DNA from 4 places in the Pantoea sp. C1E2 genome. Region 4 is predicted to be linked to each of the others. Evidence: predicted binding sites of a transcription regulator. Region 4 holds the regulator's gene; each other region holds the start of a gene.

Region 1 (4,216 bases), 570 kb from region 4:
TCCAGGACTTCGTTAACCAGGCGATCAGCCAGAAGTACGACGGCATTATTCTCTCTCACGGCAAAGAACCCTACTCCACCGCCCTGGTGCAACACATTGTGGATGCAGGTATCAAACTGTCTGTGTTTGATACCCCGGTCAATACCCCGATCAATGGCGTGACCGTGACCGCGCAAGATGATGCTTCGCTGGCGCAGGCGTCACTGGGTCAGCTGATCAGTGATTTCCATGGTAAAGCCAATATCATCAAACTGTGGGTGGCAGGATTCCCGCCACAGGAGCGCCGTCAGGTGGTGTATGAGAAGCTGCTGAAAGAGAACCCAGGCATCCACCAGCTGGAATCCATTGGCGCGGTTTCTACTGATGTACAGGGCGACACCGCCAACAAGGTGGGTGCGATTCTGGCGAAATATCCAAAAGGCAAAGTGGATGCGATTTGGGCATCATGGGACGCATTCAGTCAGGGTGCCTACAAAGCGCTGCAGGAGAATGGTCGTACTGAGATCAAGATTTACAGCATTGACGTGTCCAACCAGGATTTGCAGTTGATGCATGAGAAAAACAGTCCATGGGTGCAGACAGTCGCGGTCGATCCAAAAACCATCGGTGCGGTGAATATGCGCCTCGTGGCGAATAAAATCGCGGGTGAAGCCACACCGGCAAGCTACGAGTTCAAAGCGTCTTCCATTTCGCAGCAGTTACTGAATAGCCAGCAAGGGGCCATTAACGTGGCAACGCTGAACAAGATTATTCCGGGCTGGGGTGTGAACAACGATTTTGTGGCACCGTGGTTTGCCACGCTGGAAGCGAAGTACGCTAAGAAGTAATTTAGCTACTGAGTGTTGCACCCTGGTGGCGCATCAAACCGTCATGCTGGTTAGCTAAGCCAGACTCAAGAAGAGCTGCCGTTTTTACTATGGCAGCTTTTTTATGCGTATCAGAAATGGCCTGCGCGGATCTTTGCATCTGAAAGACAGACCACTCGCCGCTGACCAGCATCACGCTGTTTAACCCGCCGCGTTTACCAACCCAACACCAGCTGCCGCTCCAGTTGGGGATCCACCAGCGTCACATGCAAGCCCACCAGTCGCACACCGCGCCCTGCACGCCGCTCATCCCACGCCTGCTGCGCCACCGCGATCATGTCGTCCTTGTTCAGCACCGGCCAGACATGTTCCTGCGTGGTCTGCTGGAAATCATTAAATTTGAGTTTTACGCCCTGACGCGCGATCTGCTTGTCCGGTCGAATATCGGTTAATCGACGATCCAGCTCGGCATACAGGAAATCGATGATCGCCAGACACTGCTCCCAGCTGTGAATGTCTTCCATCAGCGTGCGTTCAACACCCAGCGATTTGCGTTCGCGCTCCACCACCACATCTCGCTCATCGATGCCGTTACTGCGCTCCCACAGGATGCGACCGAATTTACCAAAGCGTTTCAGCAGTAGCGCCAAATCGGCACGCTGCACATCGGCACAGGTGCGCAGCCCCATCTCTTCCAGCTTTTTCGTTGCAACCTTCCCTACGCCGGGAATCTTACTTAACGGCAGCGTCAGTAAAAAGTCCGGCATCACCTGGGGTGTGATCACATATTGCCCGTTGGGCTTATTCAGATCGGAGGCGATCTTGGCGAGGAATTTGATCGGCGCAATGCCAGCAGAGGCGGTTAATCCGGTTTCGCGTAGGATATCGGCACGTATCGCCTGAGCCATCAGCGTCGCCGAGCCCTGACAATGTTCACTGTCAGTCACATCCAGATACGCTTCATCCAGTGAAAGAGGTTCTATTAGCGGGGTATAGCGCGAGAAGATATCGCGGATCTGACGTGACGCCTCTTTGTAGGCATCGAAGCGTCCGGGCAGTAATTTCAGATGCGGACAGAGCTTGAGCGCCATTGCTGTCGGCATTGCACTGCGCACGCCATATTTACGCGCCGGATAGTTGGCCGTGCTGATCACACCACGCTGCACCCGGCTGCCGCCAATGGCAATAGGGATATCCGTTAATGAAGGATCGTCGCGCATTTCAACTGCCGCGAAAAAGCAGTCCATATCGACATGAATGATTTTGCGCATACGCCCTCCGAATACTGGATAAGTATACAGCACAAAGAAAGTTCGGCAATATATGTCGAGCGACGAATTAAAGTTTACAAAAATCTGGTCGTAATCCCTTTAGGAATGCACCATTTTCACGGACACTGTCTTGATTAAACCTCAGACAATGTTAATGTTGCGCTGCGGTAGCGGATATTTCCGATAATGCAATATCTGGACGCTCAGCGTCATCGTCTCTCTTCACTTCAAGGTACACACAGAATGGGCAGAATCGCATTGTTGCTTGCGATGATTCTTATGCCAGTCCTTAGCTGGGCCATTTCACCAGAGCCAACGCAACCGTCGGCGCCGGTGAGCAAAGAGTTAAAGAAACAATTACTTGGTACCCCTGTTTTTATTCAGATTTTCAAGGAAGAGCGTACGCTGGAACTGTACGGCAAAATCGGTAATGAATATCGTCTGCTGGACAGCTATCGCATTTGTAATTTCTCTGGCGGTTTAGGGCCTAAACGTCGTCAGGGCGATTTTAAAAGTCCGGAAGGGTTTTATAACGTTAAGCTGAACCAGTTAAAACCGGACAGCCGTTTCTACCGCGCGATCAATACCGGATTCCCGAATCAGTACGATCGTGATAAAGGTTATGACGGCAACTATTTGATGATTCACGGTGATTGCGTATCGATTGGCTGCTACGCCATGACCAATGCATCGATGGATGAGATCTTTACTTACGTCAACGCTGCGCTGCGTAACGGCCAGCAGGATGTTCAGATCAACATCTATCCGTTCCACATGACCGACAGCAACATGCAGCGTCATCGCTACTCAACGTACATTAACTTCTGGCGTGAACTGCAGCCGGGTTATGCCTACTTTGAGAAGTACCACGTGCCGCCAACGGTTAACGTGACGACCACAGGTCAATATGCGGTGAACAGCACGCCGGTGATCTCCACACCGGATGCTGCCTCGAAGTCATTCCTGGCGCTCACCCAGGCAAAATAATGCCCACTCGCCTGGCACTATCCGGTGCCAGGTTTCATTCCCTGTCAGCGGCTGTGTCGCAATCACCGTCACCACATCTTTTGGCGTGGTTTGCTGCATAAAATCAATTTCCACATCCTGATCGAGCAACTTGGCTTTGCCAAACGGCGCACGACGTGTGATCCAGTAGAGATTGGTGGAACAGAACGCCATCAGATAACGGCCGTCCGACAGCAGCATGTTAAACACGCCCTTCTCGCGCATTTCAGCCGCCAGCTCAGCAATGTAACGAAACACCGCCGGCCAGTTACCCGGTGTGCGCGGATAGCGCTCAGACAACTTATGTAGAATCCAGCAAAATGCTTTCTCGCTGTCCGTTTCGCCTACGGGACGAAACTGCCCGGTCTCCAGCTGCTTGTAGCCTTTCAGCTGTCCATTGTGCGCGTAGGTCCAGTTACGTCCCCAAAGCTCACGGGTAAACGGATGGGTGTTTTCCAGTGACACTTCGCCGCGGTTTGCCTGGCGGATGTGCGCCACCACGGAATGCGATTTGATCGGGTATTCCTGCACCAGGCGGGCAATGGGTGAGTTAAAGCTGGGCTGCGGATCTTTAAAGGTGCGGCACCCTTTTCCTTCATAGAACGTGATGCCCCAGCCATCTTTATGCGGCCCGGTTCCGCCGCCACGCTGCACCAGACCGGTAAAACTGAAACAGATGTCCGTGGGGACATTGGCGCTCATCCCGAGCAATTCGCACATAGCAACCGCCTTAAGTCAGAACCTCCCGCGATGGCGGGAGGAACGCGTCATTACTTAACCATCTCTTTTTCGACCAGCAGCATCAGGATGTGAATCACTTTAATGTGAATCTCCTGAATGCGGTCAGCGTAGCCGAAATGCGGCACGCGAATTTCGATATCTGCTGAACCTGCCATTTTGCCGCCATCTTTACCGGTCAGGGTAATCACTTTCATGCCTTTGGCACGTGCCGCTTCGACGGCTTTGATGATGTTCGCCGAGTTACCAGAAGTGGACAGGCCCAGCAGCACATCGCCTTCACGGCCAACGGCTTCGAGATAGCGCGAGAACACATAGTCATAGCCGAAATCATTGCTGACGCACGAAAGGTGGCTGACATCAGAGATGGCAATCGCCGGGTAGCCAGGACGATTT
Region 2 (4,216 bases), on a different contig from region 4:
TGCGCTGGTTAACCCTGTCTGAGAGCTGCTCCGCGCTCTCCTTTCTCTCGCTGTAGCGGTCGGTCAGGTAGTCGCTTCGTCCACGCGTCAACACGGTGAACTTCATCAGTTCTTCCATCACGTCCACGATGCGCTCGTAATAGGCCGACGGCTTCATCCGACCCGCTTCATCGAATTCCGCCCAGGCTTTGGCCACGGAAGACTGATTAGGGATGGTGATCATGCGCATCCAGCGCCCCAGAATACGCATCTGATTCACCGCGTTAAACGACTGAGAGCCGCCGCTGACCTGCATCACCGCCAGCGTTTTACCCTGTGACGGGCGCACCGCGCCGGTTGCCAGCGGTATCCAGTCAATCTGCGCTTTCATCACGCCGGTCATCGCGCCGTGACGCTCCGGTGAACACCACACCATGCCTTCTGACCACAGCACCAGCTCGCGCAGCTCGGCAACCTTAGGGTGCGTTTCAGGCGCGTCATCGGGAAGAGGCAAGCCGGATGGATTAAAAATTCTGATATCGGCTCCCATCGCCGTCAGCAGTCGAGCCGCTTCTTCCGTGGCAAAACGACTAAACGAACGTTCACGTATAGAACCGTACAGCATCAGTATGCGCGGCGCATGAGTGAGCTCTGTCGCCGCCAGCTTTGCGGTCGTCACCGGTGCATCAAACAGGTCAGCATCGATATTGGGTAGCGTCATGTCCGTCAGGTTCATTGTGTTTTCTCCGTTAACTGTGTGGGCAGGCTGAAGCCGCATCCCCCTTCTCCGCTGCAGCACTCTTCGACGAGAAAGGCCAGCAGCTGCTCCAGCCGCTCATACTGTGGCAGGCAAAACAGCGTACGCCCCTGGCGATCCTGGCGGATAAGCCCGACAGACATCAGCGCGGAAAGATGATGGCTCAGCGTGGATGCAGGGATATCCAGATGCTTCTGTAAATCTCCGACCGGCAACCCACCATGTCCGGCCTTAACCAGCGTTTTGTAAACGGCCAGCCGCGTAGGATGGCCGAGTTCCTTTAAGGCGCTGGCTGCAGTGTTCAGGTCCATAGCAATCCCCATTTATCTATATTTCCAGAATAGTAGAAATAAAATTCCAGTCAACAAGTGTGATTGAGTTGTTATGTCCTCAATAAGGAAAATGTCCGCTGATCGCTTACTACAGCTTTTTCGCCCATGCATTGGCAGTTTCGTGCCAGGAGCGGACGTTTTCAACATCTGTATGCATTAATCTTTGGAGAAGAGTTTTCACTGCATAGCTATGCAAATGCGCCGAAATCATCAAGGGCATTTTTCGGGATTTGAGCCGGGGAAAGGTGCCGGAAGGGGTGTTATGGTAAATCCGGACACCTGATGGGCCCTACTTGCTAGCAATAGCAACCGCGTGCATAGCAACTGCATCCAGAGCCAGAACAACAGCCCATAGTTGCGGTTTTCTGTGGGTCTTCGTAGATAGCAAACACTGACACCGCTTTGCCGCGAACGTGCACGCGCACAGCGGCTATCTCATCTGCTGGGCCTATCACTGGCATTGCTCCATATTGGGACAAGTTGATTCGGAGTTTGTTATCTTCGATCTTTGTCTCGAAGTTCGCTTGCTTCAACTCAGCGCCCTCATCATCTCCACATGCACACTGTCCATTTTCATCTTCCAGATGGAGGTAAATGGGAGGTGCGGATTCGTTTTTTTTCGGGGAGAGGGTATCGGTACTCATAGGATTTCTCCAATCAGTTTATTGGTTGAGTTATGGCTCGCAACACCGTCCTATGGCAGTGTGAGTTAGAGGGAAATACAATTCTTTACCTTTTCGTCATAGCGATAATAAGCAAAGCACATGCCCATTCGGGCATCAAGGTGGGGGCCGCTTGGAAAAGGAAAAATATCCTATGCCAAGGCTTTTTTTTACCAGTATGGTATAGATAACCACCTGAACTACCGCTGCTCCGCCCTCTGTTATTCGAAAGATAGTTCCGTACATCCCTTACAGTCATGGGTTTCTGCTCAATGGAACGAAATCACCTCTTAAGCGCAAATGCTTAACGTAAGATGATTTCTCTTTCCCATGCTGCCCCCTATGTAAGCCATCGACGCGAAATCTACGACTGAAGCCCGCAAAACGGGCTTTTTCATGCCAGTTGGACAATAGATGTTATGTCTAATGCGGCATAACATTCCTATCCCATAGTTTTGACGTCAGCTCCTCGCTCAAAGCTGCCCATAGGTACACGAGAATCCTTTTGTAAAATTGTCTTCTAAGGGATTGATCGTACTGAGCAGCACCCTTTTTATTCGAATAAGTCACATCTCCCCACTTGTCAGCGCTTCGAAGCTCATTAATACTGTATGCATGAACAGTATTAGTTTGGGGGTTTTCATGCGCATTTCATCTTTTTTACTAAATCAATTATTGCCAAGTGCCCGGGATTTAAAAAATGAAGGCCGTTAGTTACACGCAGGGTCTGACGCTACTCTGGCCTCCCGTATTTACGCCGCCGCTAAGAGTGCCGCTTTACGCAGATCCATGCGCTGCTGGATTCCCCTCCCCTGCCCAGGATTATGTGGAGAAAGAGTTAGATCTGAACGAGCTCTGCATAAAACGCCGCGCTTCTACGTTCTTTGTTCGCGCAAGCGGAAGCAGCATGCAGGAGCTGGGTCTTTGTGACGGTGATGTCATGGTGGTTGACCGCGCCGAAGAAGCCTCGCACGGCGATATTGTCATTGCTGAAGTCAACGGTGAGTTCACCGTTAAGCGTTTGCAGCTGCAACCGCGACTTGCATTGCTGCCCATGAATCCCGCCTACTCCGTGATATACCCGGAAGAGCTTCAGTTGCTTGGTGTTGTCACCTGGTTCTTTAACAGCACGCGTGCGCGCAGGAAGTAGCTATGCCTATGTTTGGACTTGCGGACGTCAACTCATTTTATGCCAGCTGCGAAGCGCTGTTCAGGCCGGATATACGTGGCAAACCCGTTGTCGTGCTCAGCAATAATGACGGCTGTGTCATTGCCCGCAGTGCCGGCGCGAAAGCGCTGGGCATAAAAATGGGAGCACCCTGGTTTCAGATAAAAACGGAAGGTTTTCCAGAAAAGGTCTTTATTTTCAGCTCGAACTACGGGCTTTACCATAACCTCAGCCAGCGAGTCATGACTGCTCTGGAAGAGATGACACCTCGCGTAGAGCAGTACAGCATTGACGAAATGTTCCTGGACCTGACGGGCATAGACGGCTGTGAAGACTTTGAACATTTTGGTCGGCGCCTCAGAACACACGTGCTCAGCACTACGGGCCTTACCGTAGGTGTGGGCATGGGGCCAACCAAGACGCTGGCAAAATCTGCGCAGTGGGCAAGCAAGGAGTGGAAGCAATTTCGTGGCGTGCTGGCGCTGACAAAAGGCAATCCGAGGAGAACGGCAACTCTTCTTGAAAACCAGCCAGTTGAGGAAATCTGGGGCGTGGGGCGACGCATAGGTAAGCGCCTGAACCAGATGGGCATCACTACCGCACTTCAGCTCTCACAGGCCAGTCCGAAGTTCATCCGGGATAACTTTTCCGTTGTACTGGAACGGACGGTACGTGAGCTTAATGGCGAATCATGCATACCTCTTGAAGAGCTTCCTCCGGCCAAACAGCAGATTGTCTGTTCACGCTCTTTTGGGGAACGCATTACCTCTAAGGAAAGCATGCAGCAGGCACTGTGCCAGTACGCAACGCGCGCAGCTGAAAAATTAAGGGGAGAGCGTCAGTTTTGCCGTCACGTCGGGATTTTTATCCGGACGTCACCACACGCCGTTAATGAAGTGTTCTACGGGAACAATGCTGGCGAAAAACTTGCCCTTCCCACTCAGGATACACGCGACATTATCGAAGTCGCTATGCGTTCACTTGATCGTATCTGGCTGGACAACCGGCGCTATATGAAAGCGGGTATTGCTCTGGATGATTTTACGCCGAACGGTATTACACAACTCAGTCTCTTCGAAGAGAACAAACCAAGGGCAAACAGTGCGCAACTGATGAAGGTACTTGATGGCATTAATCAGTCAGGGCTGGGCAATATCTGGTTTGCCGGACAGGGGATAAATACTGAATGGAAAATGAAACGGGAAATGCTCAGTCCTGCGTGGACAACACGCTGGTCTGACATTCCCGTTGCGCGGGTACGTTAATTAAAATGAGATGGCAAAAATGGACCTTGCCGGACGTTGTTTTTGTATTCCAC
Region 3 (4,216 bases), 1.2 Mb from region 4:
TGATATTCGGTTACGGCTGAGCCGTCATCTGAGCCCCGGATCGGCATTGTTCCGCCATGCTGTGCGCATGTCCCTGGTGCTTTGTGTCGGATACGCTTTCATTCAGATTACCGGTCTTCATCGCGGCTACTGGATTTTGCTCACCAGCCTGTTTGTCTGCCAGCCTAACTACAACGCCACACGCCGCCGACTCGCCTTACGTATCGGTGGGACACTGGCCGGCATCGCCATCGGCTTACCGGTACTGTGGTTGGTGCCCTCTATCGAAGGGCAGCTGATTTTAATCGTGTTAAGCGGCGTACTGTTTTTTGCCTTTCGCCAGATTCAGTATGCGCAAGCCACACTGTTTATCACCTTACTGGTACTGCTGTGCTTTAACCTGCTGGGCGAAGGCTTTGAGGTGGCGCTGCCGCGTATCGTTGACACGCTGTTAGGGTGCGGACTGGCCTGGCTGGCCGTGGCCTTTGTCTGGCCCGATTGGCGTTTTCGTAAGATTAGCGCCGTGGCGGATCGCACGCTGAATGCCAACTGTCGTTATCTCGATGCCATCCTGGAGCAATATCATCAGGGCAAAGATAACCGTCTGACGTATCGCGTGGCGCGCCGTGACGCTCATAATGCCGATGCTGAATTAGCATCTGTGGTCTCGAACATGAGTAGTGAACTCAAGCTTCAGCAACCGTTGCGTGAAAACGCGTTCCGGTTACTGTGCCTGAATCACTCCTTCCTGAGCTACATCTCGGCGCTGGGCGCACATCGCGAACGACTCTCTGACCCTGCATTGCTCAACGTATTAGATGATGCAGTCTGTTTTGTTGAGGATGTGCTGCAGATTGAGCGCGTTGACGACCAGCAGGCATTAGCTATGCAGCAGCAGGTGATGCAACAGTTAAGTGGTATCAAAAACAGTTCGGACGTGCAGGCGCCGCTGGTGATGCAACAGTTGGGATTACTGATTGCCCTGCTGCCGGAAATTGCCCGCCTGCGCCGCACACTCTCCAGTCATTAAGTTAACTCGGCTCCACCGTGTTTTTTTGGTGGAGCGTTTTGACATACCACGCACGCAGTTCATCTCTGATCGCCGCAGGCAATGCAGCCTGATGATGTCCGGAAATCGCCCCTTCCAGCGCCATTAAGGTTTTCAGCCCAATATGCTTATTGACCGCACGCAATTTGAGCCAACTCTGACGCGATCCCATTTCATGCAGCACTTTCACTGAATTGATGCCCACTTTATGCAACATCATCTCCATGCGCAGGCTGAGATTTGGCAAATCCTTCAATCGTAAGGTCACGATACGGCTCGCTAATTCATGCTGAGCAGCATGCAGCGCACTCGCTGAAAGTCGCAATAACTGGTCAGGATCCTGCCAGAGCTTCGCATCCACCTTGAAGTAGTTTAGCTGTACCGGCATGCCACGTTTGCGATACACCAGCGGCTCAAGCGCGCGTTGAGTGTTATAAGTCTGCAGCTCTTCACTGGCTCGCAGGTAGAGCGCATCTTCATTGATATAGGCAAAAATCACCTTTTCTACCGTGAGTGCATAGCCCCCAAATTGCGTTCGGGATTCGATCTTTCCCAGCGGCGCCAACTGTGCTTTAGATTGTTTAACGAGTGGATTGTTGGTTTTCATTACAGCTCCTTTCCGTGAATTCTCATTCGAGAATATTCCTTAAAACCCTGGATTTTCATTTGGTTAGAAGATAGAAAAAACCCATTAGCTGTTCAATGAATAAAAGCATTTGCTGCCTGCGTTGTGCACAATTTGCGAGGTGTTTTCAGAAATTGAGGTTGATCTTTATCCAGGAAGACTTTACTGTACATCCATACAGTTCATTACTGAGTGATTAAAAAAATGCGTACTCATTTCTCTGGCCTTGCTGATCGTTCTCAACGTTTTGCTTCTTCAAGCTTGACGCAGCCTTCTCTGGGTGGAATTACTGAACTGCGTTATAGCGAACAGCCTGGCATGATGCAGTTACTGCTGTTGCCTGTGTTAAAGCAACTCAGCGAGCAGTCACGCTGGCAGCTGTGGTTAACGCCGGCGCACAAGCTGAATCGCAGTTGGATGCAGCAGTCAGGTTTGCCGCTGGAGAAAAGTATGCATATCACCGAATCTGAACGACTTAGTACAGTAGAAAGTATGGTGAAGGCTCTGCGCACCGGGAATTACAGTGTGGTTTTGGCCTGGATTCCGTACGAATTGAATGATGAAGAGCGGTTTGAACTCGAAATGGCAGCGGCTGAAGGTGAAGCGCTGGGTCTGATTATGCGTCCGCAAGGTCACGATCGCGTCTTGTCCAGACAACCAAATACGCCAAAAATTCCCTTAGATTTGTTTCATTAAGTAAAACCAGGAATTTTCTCACGCTTTTTTTTCTTAAGGATGCTGCTAAGCCACTGATTCTTTTCCCGCCAGCTTTGACAATGGTTTAGCCGCTTTTTCTCAATCCGCTAGCGAAGATTTTGCCATGTGATTTGTTAAAATGTGTGTATAAATCCCTGTTTTTTTGCTGACTGGCCTCACATCATACTTGTAACTTTCCAATCTCGTTGTAGACTTTATCTCGCCAGGGTGCTCAATAACCTCCGTTTTTTCGGTAGAGTCAAAAGCGAGCGTTTAGACCCGGCGAAGGATTAACACAAAGAGCAACCTTTTTGCTCATTGCCTATTTGGATGATAACGAGGCGCAAAAATGAAAAAGACAGCTATCGCAATTGCAGTGGCACTGGCTGGCTTCGCTACCGTAGCGCAGGCCGCTCCTAAAGATAACACCTGGTACACCGGTGCTAAACTGGGCTGGTCTCAGTATCACGATACTGGTTACTACGGTAACGGTTACGCGAACAACGACGGTCCAACTCACGAATCTCAGCTTGGTGCTGGTGCATTCCTGGGCTACCAGGCTAACCCATACCTGGGCTTCGAGCTGGGCTACGACTGGTTAGGCCGCATGCCTAACAAAGGCGACCAAGTTAACGGCGCATTCAAAGCACAAGGCGTTCAGCTGGCAGCTAAACTGAGCTACCCAATCACTGAAGACTTTGATGTGTACACCCGTCTGGGTGGCATGGTATGGCGCGCAGACTCTAAGCAGGCCAACCTGAACACTGGCGACCGTATCAGCAACCATGACACCGGCGTTTCTCCGCTGGCTGCTGTTGGTGTTGAATACGCACTGACCAAAAACTGGGCAACTCGCCTGGACTACCAGTGGGTTAACAACATCGGTGACGCAGGTACCGTTGGTGCGCGTCCAGACAACAGCATGCTGAGCGTCGGCGTTTCTTACCGTTTCGGTCAGGATGAAGCAGCTGCACCAGTTGTTGCTCCAGCACCAGCTCCAGCGCCAGTTGTTGAAACCAAGCGTTTCACCCTGAAGTCTGACGTACTGTTCACCTTCAACAAAGCTACTCTGAAACCAGAAGGCCAGCAGGCTCTGGATCAGCTGTACAGCCAGCTGAGCTCAATGGATCCTAAAGACGGTTCTGTTGTCGTACTGGGCTTCACTGACCGTATCGGTTCAGAGCAGTACAACCAGAAACTGTCTGAGAAACGCGCTCAGTCTGTAGTTGATTACCTGGTATCTAAAGGTATCCCTTCTAACAAGATCTCTGCACGCGGTATGGGCAAATCTAACCCAGTTACTGGCAACACCTGTGACAGCGTGAAAGGCCGTAATGCCCTGATCGACTGCCTGGCGCCAGACCGTCGCGTTGAAATCGACGTGAAAGGTATCAAAGACGTTGTAACTCAGCCACAGGCTTAAGTTATCACGCAATAAAAAACCCCGCTCCGGCGGGGTTTTTTTTATCTCTTTTTAACTGAGTTAAAACAGCATCACAGTGTAGCCAGCAACGCTATTCGTTTTCTGAACCGCCCTTACCCAAAATCGCCTGCAGGTCCTGCTTAAGCGTCGACATCTGGCTGGCATACTTCTCTTTGCGCTCGGCATCTTCTATCAACTGCACAATGGTTTCTGACAGCGTATTGCTGCGACGCTGCGCTAATCCTGCCAGACGCTGCCACACCAGATATTCCAAATCGATCGACTTTTTGCGCGTGTGCTGATGTTCCGCATTGAAGTGGCGCTTACGACGTGCACGAATTGTCTGCTTGAGACGGTTCTCGAGATCGGGATGAATGTGCTGTGCAATCCATTCCGCTACCTCCACTGGGCTGTTTTCCATCGCCAGCAGGGAATCCACCGCGAC
Region 4 (4,216 bases):
CTTGCCCCACTTCTCTTTCATTTTCCCTTTGAACTGCTTCCAGTTACCGCTCGCTTCGTCTTTGTTCATAATAATCCTCCACATCATCCTGAGTGAGATGTGATGATCCCCTAAGAAATAGGGTAATCACCCACACAACGCGCTACTCAATTGCGCCGTTTGAGATAATTATAGTAGCCAGTTGGGATTGCGCAAAAAATACAGATTAATCTGTAGGTTACGCTTCGCTTATTTAAGCACCAAACCAGGTGTCATGCCGCCAGTGACGGCGCCACACCCACCATAGCGTCACGCCCCGCAGAGTGAGGAATACCGCTACCGCCAGCCATAAACCGTGATTACCGAGCCAGGGGAGTGTCAGCAGCGCCAGTCCATAACCTATAGCGGCTATCACCATGCTGTTACGCATTTCACGCCCGCGCGTGGCGCCGATAAACATACCATCCAGCAGATAGCACCAGACTCCGACCAACGGCAGAATCACTTGCCATGCCAGATAGCGATCGGCCATCTCACGCAGTGATTCAAGCGAGGTGAGCAACGCCACAATTTGGGGGCCGGTTAGCGCATAGATCGCTGCAAACGCCAGGGCAACGATACCGGCCTGCCGACAGGCGGCATGCCAAATCAATAACAAGCGACTGCGATCTCTCGCTCCCACAGCTTCGCCCGAGCAGGCCTCTACGGCATAGGCAAAACCATCCAACGCGTAGGCCGTGAAAGTGAGGAACATCAGCAATACCGCATTTACAGCGACAATATCAGGCCCCAAACGAGCCCCAAGCAGGGTGAGGGACGCGAAGCAGATTTGCACCATCAGCGAGCGCAACATGATGTCGCGATTGAGGCGAAACAGCCGTGCTGCATCACCACGCCAGCTCTGTTTTAGCAGACTGAAAGAGATACCGCGCAGCTTGAGCACGCGCACCACCATCCACAACCCCACGCCCAGCGTGACATATTCCGCCACAGCAGTCGCTGCCGCTGCACCCGCAACGCCCCAGTGCAGCTTAAGTACAAACAGGAGGTCGAGCAGGATATTCACCAGATTGCCGACAATCAGCAGTACCATTGGTGCACGCGCATACTGCACGCCGAGCAACCAGCCTAATATCACCAGATTGGCTAACGTTGCCGGTGCGCTAAGCCAGCGGATGTTGATAAAGATTTGTGCCTGATGCTGCACCTCTGGGCTGCCGCCCATTAACGAGGCCGCGACAAAACTAAAGGGGGTACGTAGCAATACAAACAGCACGCCCGCCACCAGGGCTATTAACAGCGGTTGCGTCAACGCACGCGCCAGTGCGGTTTTATCGTTCGCACCAAATGCCTGTGCGGTCAAACCGGTGGTGCTCATACGCAGAAACAGCAGCAACATAAAGATGAAACTGGTCGCTGTCGCACCCACCGCCACGCCGCCGAGATAAATGGGACTATCGAGATGACCAATCACTGCCGTATCGACGACACCGAGTAGCGGAACGGTAATATTGGAGAGGATCATCGGCAGCGCCAGCCGCCACAATGCTTTATCTGAAGAGGAAAACAGCCGCATTCGCCCGTTCCATTGTTGCGCTGGTCAATTGGACCATTAACCGGCAATCAGCCTGAAGAGGAAAATCAATGTATCAGACTGCGGTCAGCACAGCGACCAACCGCAGCGGGGGAATTCAACGAGAGGTTAGAGCCATTCGCCGTTACGCACGATGCCCACAGCCAGACCTTCAACGGTCAGCGCTTGCTCACGGGTATCGACCACAATCGGCTGAAAATCGGTGTTTTCAGGCAGCAGATGCACAATGGCACCCTGCTTTTTCCAGCGCTTGACGGTGACTTCGTCATCAATGCGCGCCACCACAACCTGGCCATTACGGACTTCCTGCGTTTTATGCACAGCGAGTAAGTCGCCATCCATAATCCCGATGTCTTTCATCGACATACCACTGACGCGCAGCAGAAAATCGGCAGTAGGCTTGAACAGATTGGCATCAACCTGATAGTGCGCTTCGATGTGTTCCTGAGCTAGCAACGGTTCACCGGCAGCCACGCGGCCGATCAGCGGCAGCCCTTCGGAGACTTCTTCTTCCATCAGCAGGCGGATACCACGTGATGCACCTGAGACAATCTCAATGACGCCTTTACGCGCCAATGCTTTCAGGTGTTCTTCCGCCGCATTGGGCGAGCGAAAACCCAGTTGCGCAGCAATTTCCGCACGCGTTGGCGGCATGCCGGTCTGGTTAATATGGTCGCGAATCAGATCATAGACCTGCTGCTGCCTTGCTGTTAACGCTTTCATCCCGCCCCCTGGTTGTTTATACAGTCGCTGTGAGTATATACAGGTATTGGCGAAATGAAAACCAAAACAGAGGGAAAAATCAGCGGTTTGAAGATTCTGGAATACCTATCGCAAATGCGACCAGAGCAGCGCGATCCAGACAAACAGAGCCAGTAATATAGCCAGCAATACCGCCGCTGAGCCCATATCTTTTGCTCGTCCCGCTAAGGGATGGCGCTCTTGCCCAATGCGATCGACTACCGCTTCAATGGCGCTATTCAGGATTTCAACGATGATCACCAACACCACGGAGCCAATCATCAGCACTCGGGAAATCACATCGACATCCAGCCAGCAGGCCACCACAATGGCCACCAGTGCAGCAATGGCTTCCTGGCGAAATGCGGCTTCATGTTGCCAGGCGGCACGCAGGCCCTGCCAGGAATAACCGGCTGCATTCACTATTCTTTGAATACCGGTGACGTTATTTGCCATGCTGTGGAACCCTTGAGGTGATTTGGCGTCAATGAGTGGGCTGTATGAGATGGTGCAGCCACAGATCTTCGATTTACTTTCTGGTATGCTTGCCGCGCTTTGCTAACAAGAGGCTTTAAGTTGTCTATGTCAGGTTGGCGTAAACTTTATTACAAACTATTGAATTTACCACTCTCTTTTTTAGTAAAGAGTAAGGTCATTCCGACCGATCCTGTCTCTGAACATGGGATCGATCCGACTCGTCCAGTGATGTATGTTTTGCCTTACGATTCAAAGGCTGACCTGCTCACATTACGGGCGCAGTGTCTCAACCATGATCTGCCCGATCCGCTGGCCCCGCTGGAGATCGATGGCACTCTGCTGCCACGTCATGTGTTTATTCACGATGGCCCGCGCGTATTCCCCTATTTCGTAGCAAATCCTGAGTCCGTGAAGCTATTCCACGACTATCTCGATCTGCACCGCAGTAATCCTGATCTCGACGTACAAATGTTACCGGTTGCGGTGATGTTTGGTCGTGCGCCAGGACGCGAAATTCAGGGTGAAGACACGCCGCATCTGCGCATCCTTAATGGCATAGAGAAATTCTTCGCCATTCTGTGGCACGGACGTGACAGCTTTGTGCGCTTCTCGCCGACCGTTTCCCTGCGCCAGATGGCCACGGAGCACGGTACCGATAAGTCGATTGCCCAAAAGCTGGCACGCGTGGCACGCATTCATTTTGCGCGTCAGCGCCTGGCTGCTGTAGGCCCACGTCTGCCTGCGCGTCAGGATCTGTTCAACAAGCTGCTGCAATCCAAAGCGATTGAAAAAGCGGTTGAAGATGAAGCGCGCAGCAAAAAAATCTCGCACGAGAAGGCCCAGCAGAACGCCGTTGAGATGATGGAAGAAGTCGCGGCTAACTTCTCGTATGAAGCCATCCGCGTGACCGACCGCGTCATGGGCTGGCTGTGGAGCCGTCTCTATCAGGGCATCAACGTCAATGGTGGCGAGCGCGTGCGTCAGCTGGCGCAAGATGGCCACGAGATTGTGTATGTGCCCTGCCATCGCAGTCACATGGACTATTTGCTGCTCTCTTACGTGCTCTACCATCAGGGTTTGGTTCCGCCTCATATCGCAGCGGGCATTAACCTGAACTTCTGGCCAGCGGGTCCGATTTTCCGTCGCCTGGGCGCTTTCTTTATCCGTCGTACCTTCAAGGGCAATAAGCTCTATTCCACGGTATTCCGCGAATATCTGGGCGAGCTGTTCAGCCGCGGTTATTCGGTAGAGTACTTTGTTGAAGGTGGACGCTCGCGTACGGGCCGACTGCTGGATCCTAAAACCGGCACGCTGTCGATGACGTTGCAAGCCATGCTGCGTGGCGGTAGTCGCCCGATTACCTTCGTTCCGATCTACATCGGTTATGAACACGTCATGGAAGTGGGGACTTACGCCAAAGAGCTA

Evidence for each region. Region 4 encodes LexA, which represses DNA repair genes until DNA is damaged. Its sites were predicted from a motif close to TNCTGTATGTACATACAGNA; they were not measured.
Region 1: dinB (DNA polymerase IV) is a predicted target of LexA. The motif match lies at 2,090-2,109, and genes of this name have one in related genera.
Region 2: umuD (translesion error-prone DNA polymerase V autoproteolytic subunit) is a predicted target of LexA. The motif match lies at 2,336-2,355, and genes of this name have one in related genera.
Region 3: sulA (SOS-induced cell division inhibitor SulA) is a predicted target of LexA. The motif match lies at 1,816-1,835, and genes of this name have one in related genera.

The regions. Positions count from the first base shown of each region.
Region 1 is NZ_JBSZHT010000002.1:1,187,993-1,192,208, reverse strand. Features, by position in the region: gene ACXI0A_RS05665 (substrate-binding domain-containing protein) at 1-827, shown strand, start outside; gene dinB (DNA polymerase IV) at 1,022-2,077, opposite strand; gene dpaA (peptidoglycan meso-diaminopimelic acid protein amidase) at 2,321-3,064, shown strand; gene ACXI0A_RS05650 (class II glutamine amidotransferase) at 3,035-3,802, opposite strand; gene lpcA (D-sedoheptulose 7-phosphate isomerase) at 3,853-4,216, opposite strand, start outside.
Region 2 is NZ_JBSZHT010000003.1:172,862-177,077, forward strand. Features, by position in the region: gene arsH (arsenical resistance protein ArsH) at 1-715, opposite strand, end outside; gene ACXI0A_RS21295 (metalloregulator ArsR/SmtB family transcription factor) at 712-1,047, opposite strand; gene umuD (translesion error-prone DNA polymerase V autoproteolytic subunit) at 2,431-2,880, shown strand; gene umuC (translesion error-prone DNA polymerase V subunit UmuC) at 2,889-4,163, shown strand.
Region 3 is NZ_JBSZHT010000002.1:1,812,924-1,817,139, reverse strand. Features, by position in the region: gene yccS (YccS family putative transporter) at 1-1,009, shown strand, start outside; gene ACXI0A_RS08700 (TfoX/Sxy family protein) at 1,011-1,634, opposite strand; gene sulA (SOS-induced cell division inhibitor SulA) at 1,857-2,348, shown strand; gene ompA (porin OmpA) at 2,698-3,771, shown strand; gene matP (macrodomain Ter protein MatP) at 3,863-4,216, opposite strand, start outside.
Region 4 is NZ_JBSZHT010000002.1:619,242-623,457, reverse strand. Features, by position in the region: gene ACXI0A_RS03090 (CsbD family protein) at 1-69, opposite strand, end outside; gene dinF (MATE family efflux transporter DinF) at 233-1,555, opposite strand; gene lexA (transcriptional repressor LexA) at 1,682-2,296, opposite strand; gene ACXI0A_RS03075 (diacylglycerol kinase) at 2,402-2,770, opposite strand; gene plsB (glycerol-3-phosphate 1-O-acyltransferase PlsB) at 2,897-4,216, shown strand, end outside.